Regions from separate parts of the Sphaerimonospora mesophila genome, predicted to be linked through region 3. Evidence: riboswitches for the same ligand, from Rfam matches in the RefSeq annotation. Region 3 holds a riboswitch; each other region holds the start of a gene.
What was found. A riboswitch is a leader RNA that binds a small molecule or an ion and turns the genes downstream of it on or off. The one in region 3 is predicted to bind thiamine pyrophosphate.
Positions count from the first base shown of each region.

Region 1: another riboswitch for thiamine pyrophosphate. It lies ahead of thiC (phosphomethylpyrimidine synthase ThiC); the one in region 3 lies ahead of AP234_RS18385 (cytosine permease).
Region 2: another riboswitch for thiamine pyrophosphate. It lies ahead of thiO (glycine oxidase ThiO); the one in region 3 lies ahead of AP234_RS18385 (cytosine permease).

Region 1 is NZ_BCBX01000031.1:212,534-219,524, forward strand. Features, by position in the region: gene AP234_RS05335 (transglycosylase domain-containing protein) at 1-379, opposite strand, end outside; gene AP234_RS05340 (putative protein N(5)-glutamine methyltransferase) at 564-1,391, opposite strand; gene thiC (phosphomethylpyrimidine synthase ThiC) at 1,610-3,196, opposite strand; TPP riboswitch at 3,285-3,400, opposite strand; gene AP234_RS05350 (ion transporter) at 3,492-4,319, opposite strand; gene AP234_RS05355 (SRPBCC family protein) at 4,556-5,401, opposite strand; gene AP234_RS05360 (ArsR/SmtB family transcription factor) at 5,394-5,966, opposite strand; gene AP234_RS05365 (cytochrome c biogenesis CcdA family protein) at 6,199-6,991, opposite strand, start outside.
Region 2 is NZ_BCBX01000060.1:4,151-11,141, forward strand. Features, by position in the region: gene AP234_RS32455 (thiazole synthase) at 1-663, opposite strand, end outside; gene thiS (sulfur carrier protein ThiS) at 660-860, opposite strand; gene thiO (glycine oxidase ThiO) at 857-1,999, opposite strand; TPP riboswitch at 1,999-2,111, opposite strand; gene AP234_RS32470 (FAD-dependent oxidoreductase) at 2,201-3,385, shown strand; gene AP234_RS32475 (Rv2175c family DNA-binding protein) at 3,429-3,803, shown strand; gene thiE (thiamine phosphate synthase) at 3,815-4,456, shown strand; gene AP234_RS32485 (polyprenyl synthetase family protein) at 4,488-5,555, opposite strand; gene metF (methylenetetrahydrofolate reductase [NAD(P)H]) at 5,609-6,562, shown strand; gene AP234_RS32495 (GNAT family N-acetyltransferase) at 6,508-6,991, opposite strand, start outside.
Region 3 is NZ_BCBX01000037.1:137,473-144,463, forward strand. Features, by position in the region: gene AP234_RS18370 (glycosyltransferase family 39 protein) at 1-132, opposite strand, end outside; gene AP234_RS18375 (acyltransferase family protein) at 129-1,358, opposite strand; gene AP234_RS18380 (hypothetical protein) at 1,629-1,982, opposite strand; gene AP234_RS18385 (cytosine permease) at 2,284-3,651, opposite strand; TPP riboswitch at 3,642-3,767, opposite strand; gene AP234_RS18390 (rhodanese-like domain-containing protein) at 4,127-4,450, opposite strand; gene AP234_RS18395 (MarR family transcriptional regulator) at 4,594-5,052, opposite strand; gene AP234_RS18400 (cupin domain-containing protein) at 5,128-5,502, shown strand; gene AP234_RS18405 (DNA-formamidopyrimidine glycosylase family protein) at 5,503-6,381, opposite strand; gene AP234_RS18410 (TenA family protein) at 6,410-6,991, opposite strand, start outside.

The DNA of each region.
Region 1 (6,991 bases), on a different contig from region 3:
TCCTCGCGAACGCGCGGATCGTCCCCTCGATGTCGATCGGCCCGTGCTCATAGAACCGGTAGTCCTCGATCGAGATGATCGCGGTCTTCATGATGTCGGCGACCCGGTCGAGGGGGACGACCTCGCGATACTCCTCGTAGAACCTCGCGATCTCCCGGCCCCTGGCGTCCTGCACGATCGTGACCTCGGCCGGGGGAGGCTCCGCCAGGTCCACCGGCTTGAGCTGCAGCTCGTCGGTCGCGAAGGCGATGCCGAAGCCCACACCCCCGACGGCGGGTAATGCGATCGCCGCCAGCACCGTGCCCGCCGCCGTCCCCAGCGCGGCCAGGCGCACGATCTTCGACGCGGCCCCCGAGCGGCCCTCGCGCCGTCCAGACATGAAACGCCCCGTTTCTTTCCTGTTCTGCTGCTGCCGTCCGAAAGGCAGCAGCAAAACAGATCGACCGCCTCATGTCTAATACGTAATGAAGATGCGATTGATATCGGTTCATGGATGATCGCAGGTCATGCCGGTTGCGCCGGGACCGCCGCACGATCAGCGGCCACGGCGGCCGGCCTCGGCGTCAGCCGCGAGGGGCGGGCCTGGTGCCGATGACCGCGGTGGCGTCCAGGTCGTCCGACCCGGTCAGGCGCGCGGTCAGCCCGCCGCCGACCACCGCTTCGACGGCCGGTCGCGCCTGGTTCCGGCCCGTCTCGACCAGCAGGTGGCCGCCCGGCGCGAGCCAGTCCGGCGCCTCGGCGATCACTCGCCGCACGATGTCCAGCCCGTCGGCTCCGCCGTCCAGCGCCACCTGCGGTTCGTGCAGGCGGGCCTCCGGCGGCAGCAGCCCGATCGCCTCGGTGGGCACGTAGGGCGCGCTGGCGACCAGGACGTCGACCCGGCCGCGCAGCGTGCCGGGCAGCGCGTCGTACAGGTCGCCCCGATGCACCCGGCCGCCCACGCCGTCGACGTTGCGGCGGGCGCACCGCACCGCCGCCGGATCGATGTCGGCGAGGTGCAACTCGACCGGGTGAGCCGTGCCCGCCGCCGCTGCCAGCGCGGCCCCTATGGCGCCGGAGCCGCAGCACAGGTCGACCACCACGGGCCGGGTGCGGGCGGGCAGGCCGCGGATGAGCGCGATCGCCTGGCGTGCGAGGAACTCGGTGCGGCGGCGGGGGACGAACACCCCTGGCTCCACCGCCATCCGCAGGCCGCAGAACTCCGCCCAGCCCACGACGTGTTCGAGGGGGAGACCGGACGCTCGCCGCGCCACCATCGCGGCCAGCTCGTCCGGTGTACGCGCGGCGCGGACGAGCAGACCCGCCTCGTCCTCGGCGAAGACACAGCCGGCCGACCGGAGCCTGGCCACGATCTCGGACATGGGGAGCAGGGGAGAAGAGGAACCCGACATAGGGCGCCTTTCGGAATGCCGTGGGGCTCCGATCGCCTACGCGGGGCGAGGGGAGGGGAGCACCCGACCCGATCTGACGGAAATGGGGCTCACCTCCTCGGGACGATCACTTGCGAGGCGCAAACGCTATCAGAGGCGGTCACGGCCCCCGGCGGCCGGCCCGTCGTACGGCCCGTCATACGGCTCGGCGGGCCGTACGACGGGCAACGGCGACCGGTTCAGGGCCGATCGGTGATCGGGACGTAAACGGCGCCGCCCTGGTCGCGGAACTGGGCGGACTTCTCGGCCATCCCCGCCGTGAGCGCCTCCGACTCCGTCAGCCCCCGCTCGGCGGCGAACCGCCGAAGGTCATGGCTGATCTTCATGGAGCAGAACTTCGGACCGCACATGGAGCAGAAGTGCGCGGTCTTGGCGGGTGCGGCCGGGAGCGTCTCGTCGTGGAACGACCGGGCCGTGTCGGGGTCGAGCGACAGGTCGAACTGGTCCTCCCAGCGGAACTCGAACCTCGCCTCCGACAGCGCGTCGTCCCACGCCTGGGCCAGCGGATGGCCCTTGGCCAGGTCGGCGGCGTGCGCCGCGATCTTGTAGGTGATCACGCCGGTCTTCACGTCGTCCCTGTCGGGCAGGCCGAGGTGCTCCTTGGGAGTGACGTAGCACAGCATGGCCGTGCCGTACCAGCCGATCATGGCGGCGCCGATGCCGGAGGTGATGTGGTCGTAGCCGGGGGCGATGTCGGTGACCAGCGGCCCGAGCGTGTAGAAGGGGGCGTCGTCGCACAGCTCGCGCTGCAGCTCCACATTCTCCTTGATCTTGTGCATCGGCACGTGACCGGGGCCCTCGATCATCACCTGCACGTCGTGCTCCCGGGCGATCGCGGTCAGTTCACCCAGTGTGCGCAGCTCGGCGAACTGGGCCTCGTCGTTGGCGTCGGCGATCGAGCCCGGCCGCAGCCCGTCGCCGAGGGAGAACGCCACGTCGTAGGCGGCGAGGATCTCGCACATCTCCGCGAAGTGCTCGTACAGGAAGCTCTCCCGGTGATGTGCCAGGCACCACGCCGCCATGATCGACCCGCCGCGCGAGACGATGCCGGTCTTGCGGCGGGTGGTCAGCGGCACGTACGCCAGGCGGACCCCGGCGTGCACGGTCATGTAGTCGACGCCCTGCTCGCACTGCTCGATCAGGGTGTCGCGGTACACCTCCCACGACAGGTCGGCGGCCACCCCGCCCACCTTCTCCAGTGCCTGGTAGATGGGTACGGTCCCGATCGGCACGGGGGAGTTACGGATGATCCACTCGCGGGTGGTGTGGATGTCCCGGCCGGTGGACAGGTCCATGACCGTGTCGGCGCCCCAGCGGGTGGCCCAGGTCATCTTCTCCACCTCCTCCTCGATGGAGGAGGTGACCGCCGAGTTGCCGATGTTGGCGTTGATCTTCACGAGGAAGTCGCGGCCGATGATCATCGGTTCGCTTTCGGGGTGGTTGACGTTGGCCGGGATGATGGCCCGTCCCGCGGCCACCTTCTCCCGGACGAACTCGGGGCTCACCCCCTCCCTGACCGCGACGAACTCCATCTCCCGGGTGATCACGCCGCGCCGAGCGTAGGCGAGCTGGGTCACCGGCGCGCCGGTCGCGCGCAGCGCCCGGCCCGGGCCGCCCGGGGCGACGTCGCCGCGTTCGCGGATCCACTCCTCGCGTAGCCGTGGCAGTCCCCGGCCGAGGTCGGTGGTGACGGCCGGGTCGGTGTACGGCCCGGAGGTGTCGTAGAGCCGTACCCGTTCGCCGTTGGACAGCAGGACCTCGCGCATCGGCACCCGCAGATCACCCACGTGGACCTTGGCGAAACGGGGCCCGGAAGGACGGCCTTCGGAAGGACGAGACCTGGAAGAACGCGCGTCGCTCATCTGCGCAACTCCCTTCGCCGGCATTACCCGGAGCAGGTTCTGGCGGTCGGCGGCTGATCGATAGCCGTCCTCTCAGCCCGGTCACACCGGGCTCCCGCGTCGGACGGCGTCACCGTAACCCGGCTCCGGATGACGCGCAAGGGCGTGATCGCCTTACCTGCACGCCATCGCGGCCATGTCCACCGGCAGCGGTCTCCGGTCAATCCCCGCGCGCGTGGTCGGCGGGGTCCGGCAGGACCGCGGCCAGCCGGTCGATCTTCTCGTTGAGCGCCCGGATCTCTTTCATCACCGCGATGTGCTGCTCCAGCTCCAGCGCCTGGTCCTCCTCCCACCGGACGGCGTTGACCTCCTGCTCCATCGCGGAGACGATCACGCCGATGAGCAGGTTGAGGACGAAGAACGCCGAGACCACGATGAAGCCGGCGAAGAAGACCCAGGCCAGCGGCTCGGTGGCCATCACGTCCTCGGCGACCTGCGGCCAGTTCTCCACGGTGAGCACCGTGAACATCGTGAACAGCGACTTTCCGAGGTTCCCGAAGTGCTGCGGCGCCGCCTCACGGAAGAGCCGTTCGCCGATGACGGCGGCGACGTACAGCAACAGCAGCAGCAGGACCAGGATGGAGGCCAGCCCCGGAATCGCGGTGAACAGCGCCGAGACCACGCGGCGCATGTTGGGGACCACGGAGACCAGCCGCAGGACGCGCAGGAACCGGAACAGCCGCAGGATCGACATCGACTGCGAGGCCGGGACGAGCGCCGCCCCGACGACGATCAGGTCGAACCAGCTCCACGGGTCGCGGAAGAACGCCTTCCCCTTCGCGGAGATCCGCAGGACCATCTCCACCACGAAGATCGCCGTGATGGCGTGGTCGATCAGGAAGAAGGCCGTCGAGTATCGGCCCGTCGGGTCGGCGGAGGACTCCAACCCGAGGGTGATCCCGTTCAGCGTGATCACGGCGATGACGGTGCGTTGGAACGCCGGAGCATCCACCACGGTGCGGAGCCGTTCACGTGAGAAAGCGGGCAAGCCGAAACTCCTGGGGGCGAGATTCCTTGATCGCCCGAAATCCTACGTTGCCCGTGCCGCCGGCCGTGGTGCGGGCCCGGGCCGGGCGGCCGCCACAGGGCCCGTTCCCGCAGGGAGCGGCGGTCGTCGCGGATGATGGTCACGTGCTCTTCGACGTCCTGGGCCGGAGACGCGAATCGGAGCCCCCGGACCCAGGTGATCGGTCCTCTCGCTCGTCTTTATGCGTTCAGCCCGGATCAGGGCGCCTCTGCCAGCAGGATCGGGCGCCAGTCGTCCAGCTCGTGGAAGCGGCGCAGCTCGGCCACGCCGGCCAGCCAGCCACCCCAGCCGGCGTACGGCGGACGGGTCTCGTCGAAGCCACTCGACACGAACGTGAGCCTGGTGTGGCCCTCCGAGCCCTCCAGCTCCCAGGACATGACACCCGCGGAGCCCCAGTCGACGGAGATCGAACGGCCGGGGTCGAGATCGATGATCTTGGCGGGCTGCGGGTCGTTGTCGATGCCGCCCATCGCGAAGCGGCCGCCGACCTGCGGCTCGATCTCGATCGGGAAGCCGAACCACGCGCTGACCTCGGCGGAGTCGATCAAGGAGTGGTACACCTTCTCGACGGGGGCGGCGATGACGACCTCGCCCCGCAGCACCGGGTCGGTGAAGTCGCAGCGGGGGCCGATCTCGCGGCCCTCCACGTAGTCGGCCAGGTTGGCGAGCGCCTGGCACCAGAAGGTCTGCAGGACCCCGCGGATGCTGCTTCCGCTGATCATCTCCTGGTAGTCGAAGTGGCTCTGCGAGAGGGTCAGGATGGTCGACTCCGGACCGTCCTCCGCCAGGGTGATCTCCACGGTGGTCTCCACGCCGTCGAGTGACCAGGCCAGCCGCAGCGTTCGGTCGTCGGCGTGCAGCAGCCGCTGGTGGGGCGCGTCGCCCTCGGGGGTGTAGCGCCCCCAGAACTCGTACCGCTCCGGCAGGTCCACCTCGGCGTGCTCGGCCAGCCAGACGCGCAGCGCCGCCGGGTCGGTGAGTGCCTGGTGGACGTCCTTGACCGGGGCGGCCAGGCGGGCGTGGAGCGTCATCGGCTCAGTCATCGGTCTCTCCTTGGGGATGGGGCTTCGGGTAGCAGGCCACGGCGAGTTTGAAGGCGTCGCCCTCGGCTCCGCCGTAACGGGTGAAGATCGTCTGTAGTGCGGACCTCAGGTCGGCCAGGAACTCCTGGCGGCGCTCGGCCGGGACGCGGATCTCGCCGGACACGCCGATGGAGGGCAGCTCCGGCGCGTCGCGGTCGAGCGCCGCGATGTCGGACTGGACCTCCTCCACCAGGTCGAGCAGGTAGCCCAGGCTCAGCTCGTCCTGGGGCCGGCGCAGCCCGCCGACCCGGCCGACCAGCCGGGGCGACAGCCAGTACGAGCGGGCGCAGGCCCGATAGATGCCCTCGTGGATGCCGCGCACCCGCCGCTCGGACACCTGCTCGACCAGTCCCGCCTCGACCAGGCGTTTGACGTGGTAGTAGACGCGCTGCGGCGTCTGATCCAGCCGGGCCGCGACCTCTGTGCAGGTGCGTGGCTCGGCCAGCTGCCGCAGCACCTCGATGCGCTGCGGCTTGAGCAGTGCCTCGGCCTGCTCGATCTGTTCCAGGTACAGGACGTCTCTCATCGCAAAAACAAGCTTGTACGTAAAAAAGCATTTTGTCAATGGCTCACGCGAGGATCGGCAAGGCTCGCGCCGACCCGCAATGAGGACGCGGAACTCGACGCTGACGGCGACGGCCGATCAGGTAGCCGGTCTCGGCCGTGTCGCCCGCCGGCTCGATGGCTTCGTCGTACGCCGCGCGCGACTTCTGACCACTGCCCCGCCGACCGGCAGGTCGGTCAGCGGGGGAGGAGATTCACCGTGAGGATTTCTCGCCCGGCTCGGTCACCTCGTCCGTTCCGCCCGACGAGGGGGCGGAGCGGCGGAAGCGGACGACCAGGATCACCGCGGCGATGACGGCGGCGGCGAGCAGGAGGACCGCTGCGTCGGAGACACCGGAGGAGATCCGGCTCACCCACTGCTCGGCGGCGTACTCCGCGTCCACCCCCAGGAGCCCGGGGAGGGCCGAGGCCCCGTCGAAGAGCAAGAACAGCACTCCGAGGAGGATGAAGAAGACCCCGGACAGCAGCGAGTTGGTGTGCAGGTGCAGCGGCCCCAGGCGGAAGCCCCGCCCCCGGAGCCAGCGCCTGCCGCCCAGGTGGAACCGGTCCCACATCAGCGCGAGCAGGAACATCGGGAAGGCCATGCCGAGCGCGTAGACGGCCAGCAGCGCCCCGCCGTACACCGGGTCGCCGCCGATCGCGGACACGGCCAGCACGCTGCCGAGGACGGGCCCGGCACAGAACCCGGCCAGGCCGTACACCGTGCCGAGCACGTAGACCGACCCCGCCGATCCGGGTCGGATGCCGGCCGCCTTCTCCTGCATGCGGCGCGAGGCGAAGCCGAGCCCCAGCACCTGGGCGACGCCCAGGGCGATGACCGTCCAGCCGCCGATGGCCACGAGCAGGTCGCGGTGGCCGTAGAACAGCCGCCCGGCCAGCGATCCGGCCGCGCCGAGGGGCACCAGGGTGGTGCACAGCCCGGCATAGAAGAGCAGCGTACGGCCGAGCAGCCTTGCCGGGGTGCCGAAGGCGTAGGCGAAGAAGGCG
Region 2 (6,991 bases), on a different contig from region 3:
CAGGTCGGGCCGCTGGGCCCGGGTCACCGCGCTGGCCAGCAGTACGGCGTCGCAGCCCAGCTCCATCGCCAGCGCGGCGTCGCTGGCCGTGCCGATGCCCGCGTCGAGGATCACCGGGACGCCGGCCGCCTCCACGATCAACTCGATGTTGTGCGGGTTCCTGATGCCCAGCCCCGAGCCGATCGGCGCGCCGAGCGGCATCACCGCGGCGCAGCCGGCCTGCTCCAGCCGCCGCGCCAGCGCCGGGTCGTCGCCGATGTACGGAAGCACCGTGAACCCGTCGGCGACCAGTTGCTCGGCCGCGTCGAACGTCTCGATGGGGTCGGGCAGCAGCGTCCGCTCGTCGGCGATGACCTCCAGCTTCACCCAGTCGGTCTCCAGGGCCTCGCGGCCCAGCCGGGCGGTCAGCACGGCCTCCCCGGCGGTGTAGCAGCCCGCCGTGTTCGGCAGCGGCCTGACGCCGCGGGCCCGCAGCACGTCGAGCACCGAGCCCCGGGCCGCGGGGTCGAGCCGGCGCATCGCCACCGTGGTCAGCTCGGTCCCGGACGCCTCCAGCGCCTGGTCGAGCACCTCGAGGGAGGGCGCGCCGCCCGTCCCCATGATCAGCCTGGAGGCGAACTTCTCCCCGCCCAGGACGAAGACGTCCTCGCTCACCGTGGTCATCCTCCCTGCACCGCCGTCAGCACCTCGACCCGGTCACCCGGGGACAGCCGCGTCGTCGCCCAGGCGCCGCGGCTCACCACCTCGCCGTTCAGCGCCACCGCGATGCCCGCCGCCGCCGCGGTCAGGGTGCGTACGGCGACGATCACGGTCGCTTCGTCGTCCAGCGAGGTCTCGACCCCGTTGACGGTGACCTTCATTTGGCGAACCTCCCCGGATCGCAGAACTTCACGATCTCCGGCGCCGCGTCGCCGGTCAGAAAAGCGGCGGCGGCCGCCGCGGTGATCGGAGTGAGCAGGATGCCGTTGCGGTGGTGCCCGGTCGCCGCGAGCACGTCGATCTCCCGGCTCTCACCGGCGGGCCAGGGCGCGTCGACCGGCCCGATGAGCGGCAGGTTGTCGGGGGTGCCCGGGCGGAAGCCCACGGTCGTCTCGGCGAGCTCCAGCTCGGTCAGCCCCGGAACCAGCTCACGGGCGTCGCGCAGCAGCTCGTACACGCCTCCTGCCGTCACCCGGCCGTCGAAGCCCAGCTCCTCCACGGTCGCGCCGACCGTGATCTCGCCGTCGCCGCGCGGGACCAGGTAGGCGGGCGACCCGTGCACGAGCCCGCGCACGCACCTGGTGAGGAAGTCGGCGGGGCCGCGCAGCCGCAGGATCTGGCCCTTGACCGGCCGTACGGGCAGCCCGGGCAGCAGCCGCGACGACCACGACCCGGCCGCGACGACGACGCGCGGCGCGGCGGCCACCGTGCCGGAGGCCAGCCGCACCCCCCGCGGGGTGAGCTCGACGGCCCGCTCGGCGATGAGCGTGCCGCCGTTCCTGTCCAGCGCGGCGAGCAGGGCCCGCGCCACCAGGCGGGGGTTGACCCAGGCGTCGTCGCGGGCCAGCATGCCGCCGCGGATCGACGGCGAGAGCATCGGCTCCAGCTTCCGGCACTCGCGTCCGGTCAGCCGCTCCACCCGCAGGCCGAGCGTCTGCTCGAAGGTCGCGAGCTCGTCCAGTACGGCCATGTCGTCGGCGCTGTAGGCGATCTTCAGCGTGCCGTCGGAGCGGTAGTCGAGCCCGACACCGCTGTCGTCCTCCAGCTCGTCGCGGAACGACGGCCACAGCGCCAGCGAGGCGAGGCCGAGCCGTAGCTGCGGCTCCTCGGTGTAGGTGACCTCGCTCACCGGGGCGAGCATCCCGGCCGCCGCGTGCGTCGCGCCGCTGCCGGGGTCCGGATCCACGACCGCGACGGACATCCCCCGCCGGGCTGCACGCCAGGCGACCGACAGACCCTCGACACCGCCGCCCACCACGATCACGTCCGCGGCCGACGTCGCCTCCGGTGTGACTTCCACGCTCGGCACCATCCGCTCCCTTCGCCGGCATTACCCGGATCAGGTTCTCTGGCGGTCGAGAGCCTTCCGCTCTCCTCTCAGCCCGGACCGCCGGGCTCCCGCGCGTCTTACGTCCTCTTGCGTCCCCAACCCTAGCAGTTGCCCAACTCGTTACCAGATCGGGATTGGCGTGCGCCGGGGTTGACAATCTATGGTCAAGATGTGGATCACGTCGTGGTTGTGGGGGCCGGTCTGGCCGGCGTACGGAGCATCGAGGCGCTGCGCGCCCAGGGGTACGCCGGGCGGATCACGTTGATCGGCCAGGAACGGCACCGCCCCTATGACAGGCCGCCGCTGTCGAAGGCGGTGCTGCTCGGCGAGACGGACTCGACCGTCGTCGACTCCGATCTCGACGCGCTGGACGTACGGCTGTGCCTGGGCGCCGCGGCGAAGGGCCTGCGCGATGGCGTGGTGGAGACGACCGAGGGCGAGGTGGACTACGACGGCCTCGTCATCGCCACCGGCGCGGCGCCGATCCGGCTGCGCGGTGAGGGCCGCCAGCACGTGCTGCGCACCATCGACGACGCGATCGCGCTGCGCGAGCGGCTGGTCGCCGGGGCCCGGGTCGCGGTGATCGGCGCCGGCTGGATCGGCGCCGAGGTGGCGACGGCGGCGGCCAGGGCCGGCTGTGCGGTGACCGTGATCGAGGCCGGCGAGACGCCGCTCGCCGCCGCCCTCGGCCCCGACGTCGGCGGCCACACCATCCCCTGGTACGCCGAGGCGGGCGTGGAGCTGCGGCTCGGCGCGATGGTCGGCACGGTCGACTCCGGCGGCGTCACGCTCATGTCGGGCGCCCGGGTCAAGGCCGACGTCGTGGTGACCGGTGTCGGCGTGCGCCCCGCTGTCGGGTGGCTGAAGGGATCGGGTGTCGAACTGGACAACGGCGTGCTCGTCGACGAGCACCTGAAGACGGCGCTGCCCGGCGTGGTCGCGGTCGGCGACTGCGCGAACTGGTGGTCGCGCAGGTTCCGGCGGCGGCTGCGGGTCGAGCACTGGGACACCGCCCTCAGCGCCCCGGACACGGCGGCGGCCACGCTGCTGGGGGAGGAGGCGGTCTATGACCCCGTGCCGTACTTCTGGTCAGAGCAGTTCGGCAGGATGGTCCAGTTCGCCGGGCACCCGCAGCACGGCCCGGCCGTACGGCTGCTGCGGCGCGGCGACCCCCACACCGACGCGAAGTGGACGGTGTGCTGGCTGACCAGGGAAGACAGGCTGACGGCCCTCCTCACCGTGGACCGTCCGCGCGACGTGGTCCAGGGCCGTCGCATCGTCGAGGGCGGCCGCAAGGTCGATCCGGTCAGGCTGGCCGATCCGGCCGTACCGCTCCGCGACTGCATCCTGAACTAATCGAGGTGTTTCGCGGCCGCCTGCCTGTGGTAATGGTGGTTTCGTGACACTTACTGTTGCACAGATCGACCCGGAAACCGACCAGCTCGTGGGGGAATGGCTCCTCCTCTCAGAGGCCGCGCAGAGCCTGGGGCTCACGATCGGCCGCACCAAGCAACTTCTCAAGGACAAGAAGCTCGTCGGCGTCCGCAGGGGCGGCGGCGAGCCACAGGTGCCGGCGGCGTTCATCGCCGACGGTGACGTGCTGAAGGGGCTTCCCGGCACGCTGACCGTCCTGGCCGACGCCGGGTACGACCCGGTCGAGTCGATCCGCTGGCTGTTCACCCCGGACGACTCGCTCCCCGGGTCGCCGATCGACGCGATCAGGGCGGGCCGGCACACCGAGGTCAAGCGCAGGGCCCAGGCGCTCGGGTTCTGACGTTGACCGATATCAGAGAGCGGCTCGCGCGGGCCAGGCTCTATCTCTGTACTGACGGCAGGCGAGACCGCGGCGACCTGGCGGAGTTCCTCGACGCGGTCCTCGCCGGCGGTGTCGACATCGTCCAGCTCAGGGAGAAGGGCCTGGAGGCGGGCGAGGAGCTCGGACTTCTCGAGGTGTTCCGGGACGCCTGCGACAGGCACGGTGCGCTGCTCGCGGTGAACGACCGGGCGGACGTCGCGTACGCCGCCCGGCCGGACATCCTCCATCTCGGCCAGGGCGACCTCCCGGTGCCGCTCGCCCGGGACATCCTCGGGCCGGAGGTGTTGATCGGCATGTCGACGCACTCGGCGGCGGAGGCCTCCGCCGCCGCGGCCGAGCCCGGGGTGGACTACTTCTGCTGCGGACCGGTCTGGCCGACGCCCACCAAACCGGGGCGGTCGGCCCCGGGCCCGGAGCTGCTCGCGCACGCCGCCGGTCTCGATACGGCACGGCCGTGGTTCGGCATCGGCGGCATCGACCTGGGCAATCTCGACGAGGTCATGGCGTATGGCGCCCGCCGCGTCGTGGTGGTCCGGGCGATCACCGAGGCCGACGACCCGGGGGCGGCGGCCGCGGAGTTCAGCGCCAGGCTGGACAAGGCCGAGATCTGACGGGCCCGCCCGGCCCGGCGTACGCAGGCGTTCAGGTGCGCCGGGCCGTGGCGGCGACCGCCAGGGCGGCCAGTGCCGTACGAGCCGTCTCGTCGATCGGGGCCTGGTCCAGTGTGTGCAGCGCGTCGTCGAGGTAGCTCTTGATCATGCCCTCGCAGGCGGCGAGGGCGCCGGTGTCCTCGATGACCGACCTGAGCCGCTCGACGCCCGCCTCGTCGAGGTCCGGGGCGCCGAGAAGGCTGCGTACGGCCTCGGCCTGCGCGTCCGACGCCTCGGCGAGAGCCCGGGCGATGAGCATGGTCCGCTTGCCCTCGCGCAGATCGTCCCCGGCGGGTTTGCCGGTCTCGGCGGGGTCGCCGAAGACGCCGAGGATGTCGTCGCGGAGTTGGAAGGCGATGCCGATCTGCCTGCCGTACTGCTCGCAGAGCCGGTCGATCCAGGCCGGCCGGCCCCGCGCGGCCAGCACCAGTCCCAGCCGCAGCGGCTGCTCGACCGTGTATTTCCCGCTCTTGTAGAGGGCGACCCGCAGCGCGCCGTCGAAAGTGCTCTCCCCCTGCGCCTGCTCCAGCAGGTCGAGATACTGCCCGCACATGAGCTCGGTGAGCATGTGATCGTGCACCGGCTGGGCGACGGCCAGCGCCTCGGCGGGCAGCCCGCTGGTCCGCCACATCTCGCCCGACCACACGAGCAGCAGATTGCCGAGAAGAACCGCCACACCCTCGCCGAACTGCTCGGCCGAACCGTGCCAGCCGGATTCGGCGTGCACGCGTTCGAACCGGCGGTGCGCCGACGGCATCCCCCTGCGCACGTCGCTCGCGTCCATCACGTCGTCATGGATGAGCGCACTGGCCTGCAGCAACTCCAACGAAGCCGCCGCCATGAGCAGCCCCGATTCCTCGCCCCCACCCGCCGCACGCCAGCCCCAATAGCAGAAAGCGGGGCGCAGTCGTTTGCCCCCGGAGAGGAAGTCCTCGGCAGTGGACAGCAGGACGGCCAGCTGCGGGTCGTCGAACAGCGGACGCTGCCGGTCCAGGAACTCCCGGATCGAGCGGTCCACCCCGGGCCGGACGTGGTCGAGCGGTGCTGCGGAAGGGGTCATGTCACGAGCCTAACCGGCGTTGATCCAACGGCCCATCCCTGTACCCTTGTAACATGGCTCTCGGTCTGCCCTCGCGGCTCCCCGATCGTGTCCCCACGGTCCGTGACCTGCTCACGGCGGGGGAGCGGTCGTTCTCCTTCGAGTTCTTCCCCCCGAAGACGGACGAGGGCGAGCGCCAGCTGTGGCGGGCCATCCGGGAGCTGGAGGCGCTGCAGCCGACGTTCGTGTCCGTGACGTACGGCGCCGGCGGCGGCAACCGCGACCGCACGGTGAGCATCGTCGAGCGCCTCGCCCACGAGACCACGCTCACGCCTGTGGCGCATTTCACCGCCGTGAACCACTCGGTCCGCGAGCTGCGTCACCTGATCGGCAGGTTCGCCGACGCCGGCGTGCGGAACATGCTGGCGCTACGGGGCGATCCGCCCGGCCGCGACCCGCTGGACGAGTGGGTGAAGCATCCGGAGGGGGTCGGGTACGCGGAGGACCTGGTCAGGCTCATCCGCCAGGCGGGCGATTTCTGCGTCGGTGTGGCGGCGTTCCCGTACAAGCACCCCAGGTCGGCGACCATCGAGTCCGACACCAGCTATTTCGTCCAGAAATGCCGGGCGGGTGCGGACTACGCCATCACCCAGATGTTCTTCCGCGCCGACGACTACTTCCGGCTGCGCGACCGGGTGGCGGCCCGCGGCTGTGACACGCCGATAATTCCCGGGATCATGCCGGTCACCCGGATCAGCACGATCACCCGCTCCGAGCAGCTGTCGGGCGCGCCGTTCCCGCCCGAGGTCGCGGCCAGGTTCGAGGCCGTCGCCGACGACCCCGACGCCGTACGCCGCCTCGGCATCGAGCACGCCGTGGAACTGTGCCGGAGGCTGCTCGACGAGGGGGCTCCCGGCATCCACTTCATCACCTTCAACCAGTCGAGCGCGACCCGCGAGGTGTTCCGGGCGCTTCACCCGGTCGGCGCCTCCGCCGTCAGTGGCAGCCGAGCCCCGGCGATGACATAGTTCTCATATCCGCCGGGGAACTCGAACCGCGTGATGAGATCGACGAAGCCGATGTCCCGGTAGAGGTGCCGGGCCGCCGTGGGGGCGTCGTGGGTGGACAGCACGGCGGTGCGCTCCGGGCGATCCGCGCAGATGGTGTGGATCAGGCGGCGGCCGATGCCCCTGCCCTGGTGATCGGGGTGGACGTGGATCTCCGCGAGCTCCAGGGCGTCGCCGAGCCAGTCGTCGCAGGCCTCGGGACCGACGTGATCGTACAGGCCGCGGCGGACCACGTCGTGCCACCACTGCCCTTCCGCGCCGTGGAAGCCGTAGGCGAACCCCACGATCCGCCGCTCCTCCGGGACCTCGGCGAGCAGGCACACGAAGTCCGGATAGGCGGCGTGGTTGCGCATGATGGCCATGCGCCCGGTCAGTTGGTCTGACGGCGGG
Region 3 (6,991 bases):
GCCAGGTTGCCAAAGGCCGAGCAGGAGGGCCAGAAAGGCGGGCGGCAGGATCACCAGCGCACGCGTTCTGGTGGTGGGCGCATCGCCCATTTGTGGTGCCCGGCTCTTTGACACCGACCGTGTCAGGATCACCGTGAGGCCGCCCGTTGAATGATCTTCCGGCCTTGTTGCTGCATTGGCTTCTCAACGTACCGGTAGGTCACCCAGCAGATCGGCAGCAGCACCAGGAGGAATACGATGAGCGGAATCGGATTGTCGTACTCCCGCCAGCGGCCGACCGTCGCATCGGACACCTTCAGCACCAGAGGGTGGAGCAGGTAGACCGAGAAACTCGTGAGCCCCAGCAGCGACAGCCATTTCGGTGTCCTGCGACGCAGTACCACCATGCCGAAGCCGAATGCGACCGCGGAGGACAGCATCGAGATCGTCCACGCGATGGGTCCACCCTCGGTTTCGTCTGGATGTAGCCATCCCTGAACGATCACGATTACGAGCACACTCCCGGCCGTCAGCGCGGCCGTTCGCCGGTGCACCTGTCCATGTTCGGCTCTGTACAGGACGGTGCCGGTGAACATGACGGCCAAGATGGACAGCCCGAACCACGGTGACAGCCTGCCGTTCAGGGTTACCAGCATCAGGGCGAGTACGGCTCCCGCGAGCAGTGCGGCCTTTCGCAGCTTCGGGCCGGCGAGGTATGCGGATCCGATCGCGAAGGCCATGATCAGCGTTGTCACGGCAACGGCGGCGGGAGCGCCGATCGCCCCGGTGAAGAACGTGACCGGGCCCAGGAGACTGAGCAGCAGCCCAGCGGAGATGAGAGAGGCCGCGGTGCCTACAGAACGGCGGTGCCAACGGATCGCGAACATTCCTGCGACCAGGAGATAGAACGCCATTTCATACGAAAGTGTCCACAGCACATTGACTGCGTTGGGAACGGTCAACAGATCCTGCATCATGGTTACATGGGACAGAGTCGCCGTAACCGAATCAAACCGACGTAATTCCCCGCGTAATTCGCTGATGCCGGTCACGGCCAGCACGACTAATGCGGCCACCCCAACGGCCCAGAGCGGGTAGATCCGGAATATCCTGCTAGTCCAAAACCGTGATAAGTCGCCGTGCCGTTCCAAGGATGCGGGGATGATGTACCCGCTGATCAGGAAGAACACCATGACGCCCCAGAATCCTGGGTTGAACCACTGTAACAGTGCTTCTCGCGCGTGCGGTGTGTAAACGAAGGTGGCATGGTGGACGGCCACCGCGACCGCCGCCACCCCACGTAAGCCGTCCAGCCAGTCAAGGCGAGATGATTTTTCGCGAACGCCGTGGTGGTCGGATAGGGCAACAGAAAGATTCATTGGTTAATTGCCAATATTTGATGGGTGGGTCAATCATTGATTGACTATTATGACTCCCGGGCATCTCCATAGTACAGCTGGTTGGATTGTTCTGCCGCTTATATTGGATCCCGTGGATCGCTGGAAGTGGGTGGCGGCCGCACTTCGTCATGCGGACGGTTGCTTGGTCACGTGAATCCTGGCCGTCTTCAAGCGGCCGGGTCCCACTCCGCTGACTCAAGCTGCCGTACCGAAATGCGGCCGCCGTGAACTAGTTAACTATGACTAGCTCTACCTGGTGTCGCCGCTCATTGCGATGGCGCCGATGCCGACCGGACATTCAGCCCTGTTGGACTGGTAGCGCCAGTAGGGGCTGCTGTTGTAGGTCTTACCGTTGTTGCACTTGACGGTTACGCGTACATCGACATTCTGTGAGCCGCAGTTGATGTGCGCCCGGCCTCGGTCGGTGTAGTCCATCCAAGCGGCGCAGCCAGGCGGGATGGCCATGATGCCGGCGTCGGAGCTGGATGAGACTGCAGCGTCGGACGACGGTAGGGGATCGGGGGTGGCTGTCGCGGGAGCCGCTGTGAAGCTGAAGGCGGCCAGCGAACAGGCCGCAGCGGCCATGGCGAGTCTGGTGCGCATGCGCGTACACTCCTCTTGTTCGAAGTCGGGTCACGGGCGGAGTTCTTTGGCAAGGGTCCCGCCCGTGGCCCTATCGGCTTGTCTCGTTCCACAGCCTGCCGGACCGATCGCCCCCTTTTCAAGATCTTGACTTGGTTATGGTCTTTAGTAAGAGGTAAGACGTTTTTCCTAACGATTAGGCGATGAGCTGGCTGAATGGTTCCCATCCCACCCTTTTGGGCGCTGGTTTCCGTCTGTCAGGGGCGGCCCGTCGCGGTTTGCCGAGAGGGCGACAAGCCCTGTGGCGGCTCCGCCTACAGGGTCACGCGGCGCTGCGGTGCTGGCGGCGGGTGATCGGGTGGAGGAGCAGCGTCACCAGGGCGGCGGCGAGGAACGCGGCGAGCGTGGCGCTCATCCACGGCTGGTGGACGAACCCGATGGCCTCGCGCACCTCCACCCAGGCGCGGTCCCACCAGCTCATCTCCTCGGGGGGCGCGGTGACGATCCAGAAGGCGACGAACCCGAGGATCCACGGGACGATCATCGACCAGCGGGCGGGCGCGTCACCGGCGGTGTTCCAGCGCGAGGCGCCCCTGAGAAGGAAGTAGTCGACCACGAGGACCGCGAACATCGGGACGAAGACCGCGCCGATCACGCTGAGGAACGCGCCGTAGGAGTTCACGTCGGCGAGCAGCGCGATCCCGATCGTGAACACCCCGATCACGACCGAGACCACCCGCCGGTCCCAGCGCGGCGCGAGGTTCTGGATGGACATCGTGGTGGAGTAGACGTTCGCGAACGACTGGTCCACCTCGCGCAGCACGAGGATGCCGAAGAACAGCCCGCCGAGCGGCGCGGCCACGAACGGGTCCCAGACCCTGTCCACGTCGTTTCCGACCAGCGCGAGCGCGGCGATGCCCAGGGCGAGGCAGGCGACCTGCGCGATGGTGTAGCCACCGACCACCCCGGTGAACGCAGCGCCGCTCGACCTGGAGTGCCGGGCGATGTCGGCGGCCATCGGCACCCAGGAGACCGACAGCGCGATCACGTAGTCGACGGCCGGCGCGAACGCCTCCCAGGAGCCGCCGTCCGCGAGCGTCGGTCCCTTGGCCACCAGCGCGACGGCCAGCCAGATCATGGAGATCACGACCCCGACCGTGACGTAGCGACGCAGCAGCCGCAGCGCCCCCAGCGGGCGGATCGTGAGCGCGATCGTGACCACCCCGGCCACGATCACCCACACGCTGTACGGCACGGCCGTACCGAAGATCGCCTGTGCGCCGATGGCGATGACCCACAGCTCGAAGGCCCCCCAGCCGAGCATCTGCACGATGTTGAGCACGGTCGGGATGTACGACAGCCGTGCCCCGAAGAGCCCCCGGAGCAGCACCATCGCCGGCTTGCCCGTCCGGGTGCCGGGGATCGCGGCCAGCCCGACCATGACAGTCCCGATCAGGCTGCCGATGACGGCGGCGAGCAGCGCCGCCGTGAGCGTCACCGGCTTGCCGCCGAGCGGGTCGAGCAGGAACAGCGCCCCGGAGAAGCCGAGAAGGCTCACGCCGAGGTTCGCCCAGAACGCCCCCTGGTCGAGCAGCCCCAGCGTCTTGGGGGCCTCCTCGTCGAGGGTCAGGGGGACCTCGGACCGCTCGGGGTCGACGAGACCATCGGGTTCGACATGGGCGGACGTCATCGCACGCTCCCTACGCCGGCATTATCCGGACAGGTTCAGGCGGTCGGCGGCACGCCTCTCGTCTCGAGGAGCCGCCCTCTCAGCCCGGTCACGCCCGAGCTCCCGCGGTTATTCAGCTGTCAAACCGGGATTATGGCATCCCTTTGTCCCAATTTGAACCTCACCCCCCTCGCGACCCCCACCGCGTGATCCCCCAACCCCACCGCGTGATCTTGCGAATACTGTCAAGCTTGCCCGTCTACCTGCACACTTCCTTGTCGTGATCTTGCAGAAACTCGCATCCATGGTGGGCTGCCTGCATGAACACCTTCCGTGATCTTGCACTGCAAGATCACGGAAGGCTCCGTTGCAGGTGGGGCGCGCTCCCTGCGAGAAAGTGCAAGATCACGAAAGGGGTTTGTGCAGGTCGTAGGACATCGCTGCAAGCTTTTGCGAGATCACGGCGAGGGTTTGGGGGGCTGATCCGTGGAGACTTCTAGGCGACGTAGGGGGGTGTGCCGGTCTCGCTGACCATGGAGCGGCCGGCGGCGGCCCATGACTGCATGCCGCCGTCGACGTTGATCGCCTTTCTGCCGATGTGGTTGAGCCACATGGCGGCCTGGGCGGACCTGCCGCCCACACGGCAGATCACATAGACCGTGTCGCCCTGGGGAAGCTCGTCGACCCGGGCCTGAAGATGGCCCAGGGGAATGTGGACGGCATGCGGCGCGTGTCCCGCCTGCCACTCGTCGATCTCGCGGACGTCCAGCAGATATGCGTTCTCGGGTACGGCGTTCGCCGCGATTTCCGGCACCATCATGCGCTCATTCTCGCCGGTCTCAGGAGATGTTCGGGCGGTGTCCCGGCGGAGACGGCGCCGGCATGTCTCCGCCGATCTCGTCACGAGCAGGTTGTCCACAGCCTGTGGATTACTTCGCGGGCTGTGGACGAGCCGGTGGGCGGCTACCAGACGGGCCGTGGCGGGGTGCGCCCGCCCGCCGAGTCCACGAGGGCGCACAGGTCCTCGTAGATCTGGTCGAGCCGGTCGGATCCGATGAGGGCCGCCCAGCGATCCTCGGTCCGGCCCCGCAGTTCGTTCGCGCGCTCGACGTACTCCTGTCCCTTCGGGGTGAGGCCGAGCGCCCGGGCTCGCCGGTCGGTCGGGTGCGGGCGGCGCGTCACGTATCCCCACTGCTCCAGCTCTTCCACGATCTTGGATGCGGCCTGCTTGGTGATGCCGAGGTGGTCGGCCAGGTCGACGGTGGTCGCGTCATCGCGGTCGAGCAGGAACTTGAACGTGTACCCATGGGCCGGACGCAGGGGGTCGCCGCCTTCCGCCTCGATCTGGGCGTGCAGATCGTCGATCATGATCCGATACGCCATCGCCATGAGCAGCGGGATCTCGCCTCGCCTGCGCTTCATCGTCAATCCCCTTGACCATATGGTCAACTTGGTTTACTTTATCGTCAGCTTGATTGACCATTTTAGGAGGTATTCATGCCCGTGGCCAAGGGGGCCGACGCGCCCGCGTTCGAGTTCGACGGAGTCACCTTCCGCCCGCTCGCCGTACCGTCCCGGGGCACCGAGGAACTCGCCGTCTGGCGGGCCGAACTGCCGCCGGGCCGGACGGGATCCGCGCACACCCTGACCCATGAGGAGGTGCTGCTCGTCATCAGGGGCACCGTGCGAGGCGTGATCGACGGGCGGACCTGTGAAGCGGGCCCCGGAGACGTCATCATCTTCCCGGCGAACACTCTCGGCCGGATCGGCAACGCCTCGGACGTGGCGCCCGCCGAGTTCGTCTGCTGCACCACTGCCGGAGTGCAGGGCCTCATCGGCGATGAGAAGATCACCCCGCCGTGGTCCGTCTGATCATTTGAGCAGCCGCGACAGGCGGCGGTCCGCGAGGGGCTTGCCACCGGTCTGACAGGTCGGGCAGTACTGCAACGCCGAGTCGGCGAACGACACCTCGCGGATCGTGTCGCCGCAGACCGGGCACGCCTGGCCCGTACGGCCGTGCACCCGCAGGCCCGACTTCTTCTCGGACTTGAGATCCTTGGCCGCCAGGCCCCTGGCCCGGCCGACCGCGTCACGGAGGGTCGTCACGATGGCCGTGTGCAGGTCCGCCACCTGGTCGTCGGTCAGCGTTGCCGCGATCTTGAACGGCGACATCCGCGCCACGTGCAGCACCTCGTCCGAGTACGCGTTGCCGATGCCGGCGATCACCTTCTGGTCGCGCAGCAGCCCCTTGATCTGGGTACGGCTCCCGCCGACGATCGAGGCGAGCGTCTCGACGGTGAAGTCGTCGGCGAGGGGGTCCGGGCCGAGGCTCGCTATCCCCGGCACCTCATCCGGATTTCTCACCACATAGACGGCCAGCCGTTTCTGGGTGCCCGCCTCGGTGAGCTCGAATCCCGGGGCCCGGCCGTCCTCGGCGGGCGAGAGCCGTACCCGCACCGCGAGCGGACCCTTGCCGGGGCGCACCGGTTTCGCGCCCGTGAGGTCGTCGCGCCAGCGCAGCCAGCCGCCCCGGGCGAGATGCGTGACGAGGTGCAGCCCGTCGCAGTCGAGGTCGAGGAACTTGCCGTGGCGGCCCGCCCCGGTGACGGTCAGGCCGCCCAGCGCCGTGACGGGCGGGTCGACGGTCTTCAGCGCCTGGAACGCCACCACGTCCACACCCACGACGGCGTGTCCGACGGCATGCTCGCGCAGGAACTCGGCAAGGGCCTCGACCTCGGGCAGCTCCGGCATGTGTCCACGGTAACCCGAGGGGGTCCGCCTACACGGGAACGTCCCAGAAGGCGAGCTCGTGGTTCATGGCCTGGACGAACAGCTCCTTGGTCCGCTCCGGCTCGGGTTCGATCTCGTCGATCATCTCCGCGATGCGTACGGCCAGTGCCGCGAAGCCGGGATCGGCGTAGGTGTCCACCCACCGCTTGTAGCGCGGCTCGGCGGGCGGGTTCTCGGCGAGGATCCGGCCGAGGGTGGAATATCCCCAGGCGCAGGGGTAGAGCGCGGCCAGGCCCTCGGCGTAGTTCGCCGCCGACTCCAGCAGGAACGACGTGTAGGCGACGCAGGCCGGCCCCTTCTTCGCGCCTTCGAGATCCGCGCCGAATTCGGCGGACAACGAACGGTGCAGGTCGAGCTCGTCGTGCCAGGTCGAGTACGCGAGATCGACGAGGTCGCCGAGGTGGTTGTCCGGAGCCTGCCAGGCCAGCCGGGAGAAGACCCGCACGTAGTCGAGCAGATACAGGTAGTCCTGCTCCAGCCAGGACCGGAACACCGGCTCGGGCAGGTCACCTGCCGCGATGCCGCGTACGGTCGGGTGGGCGAGCTGGGCGTCGAGCATCGGCCGCCCGAT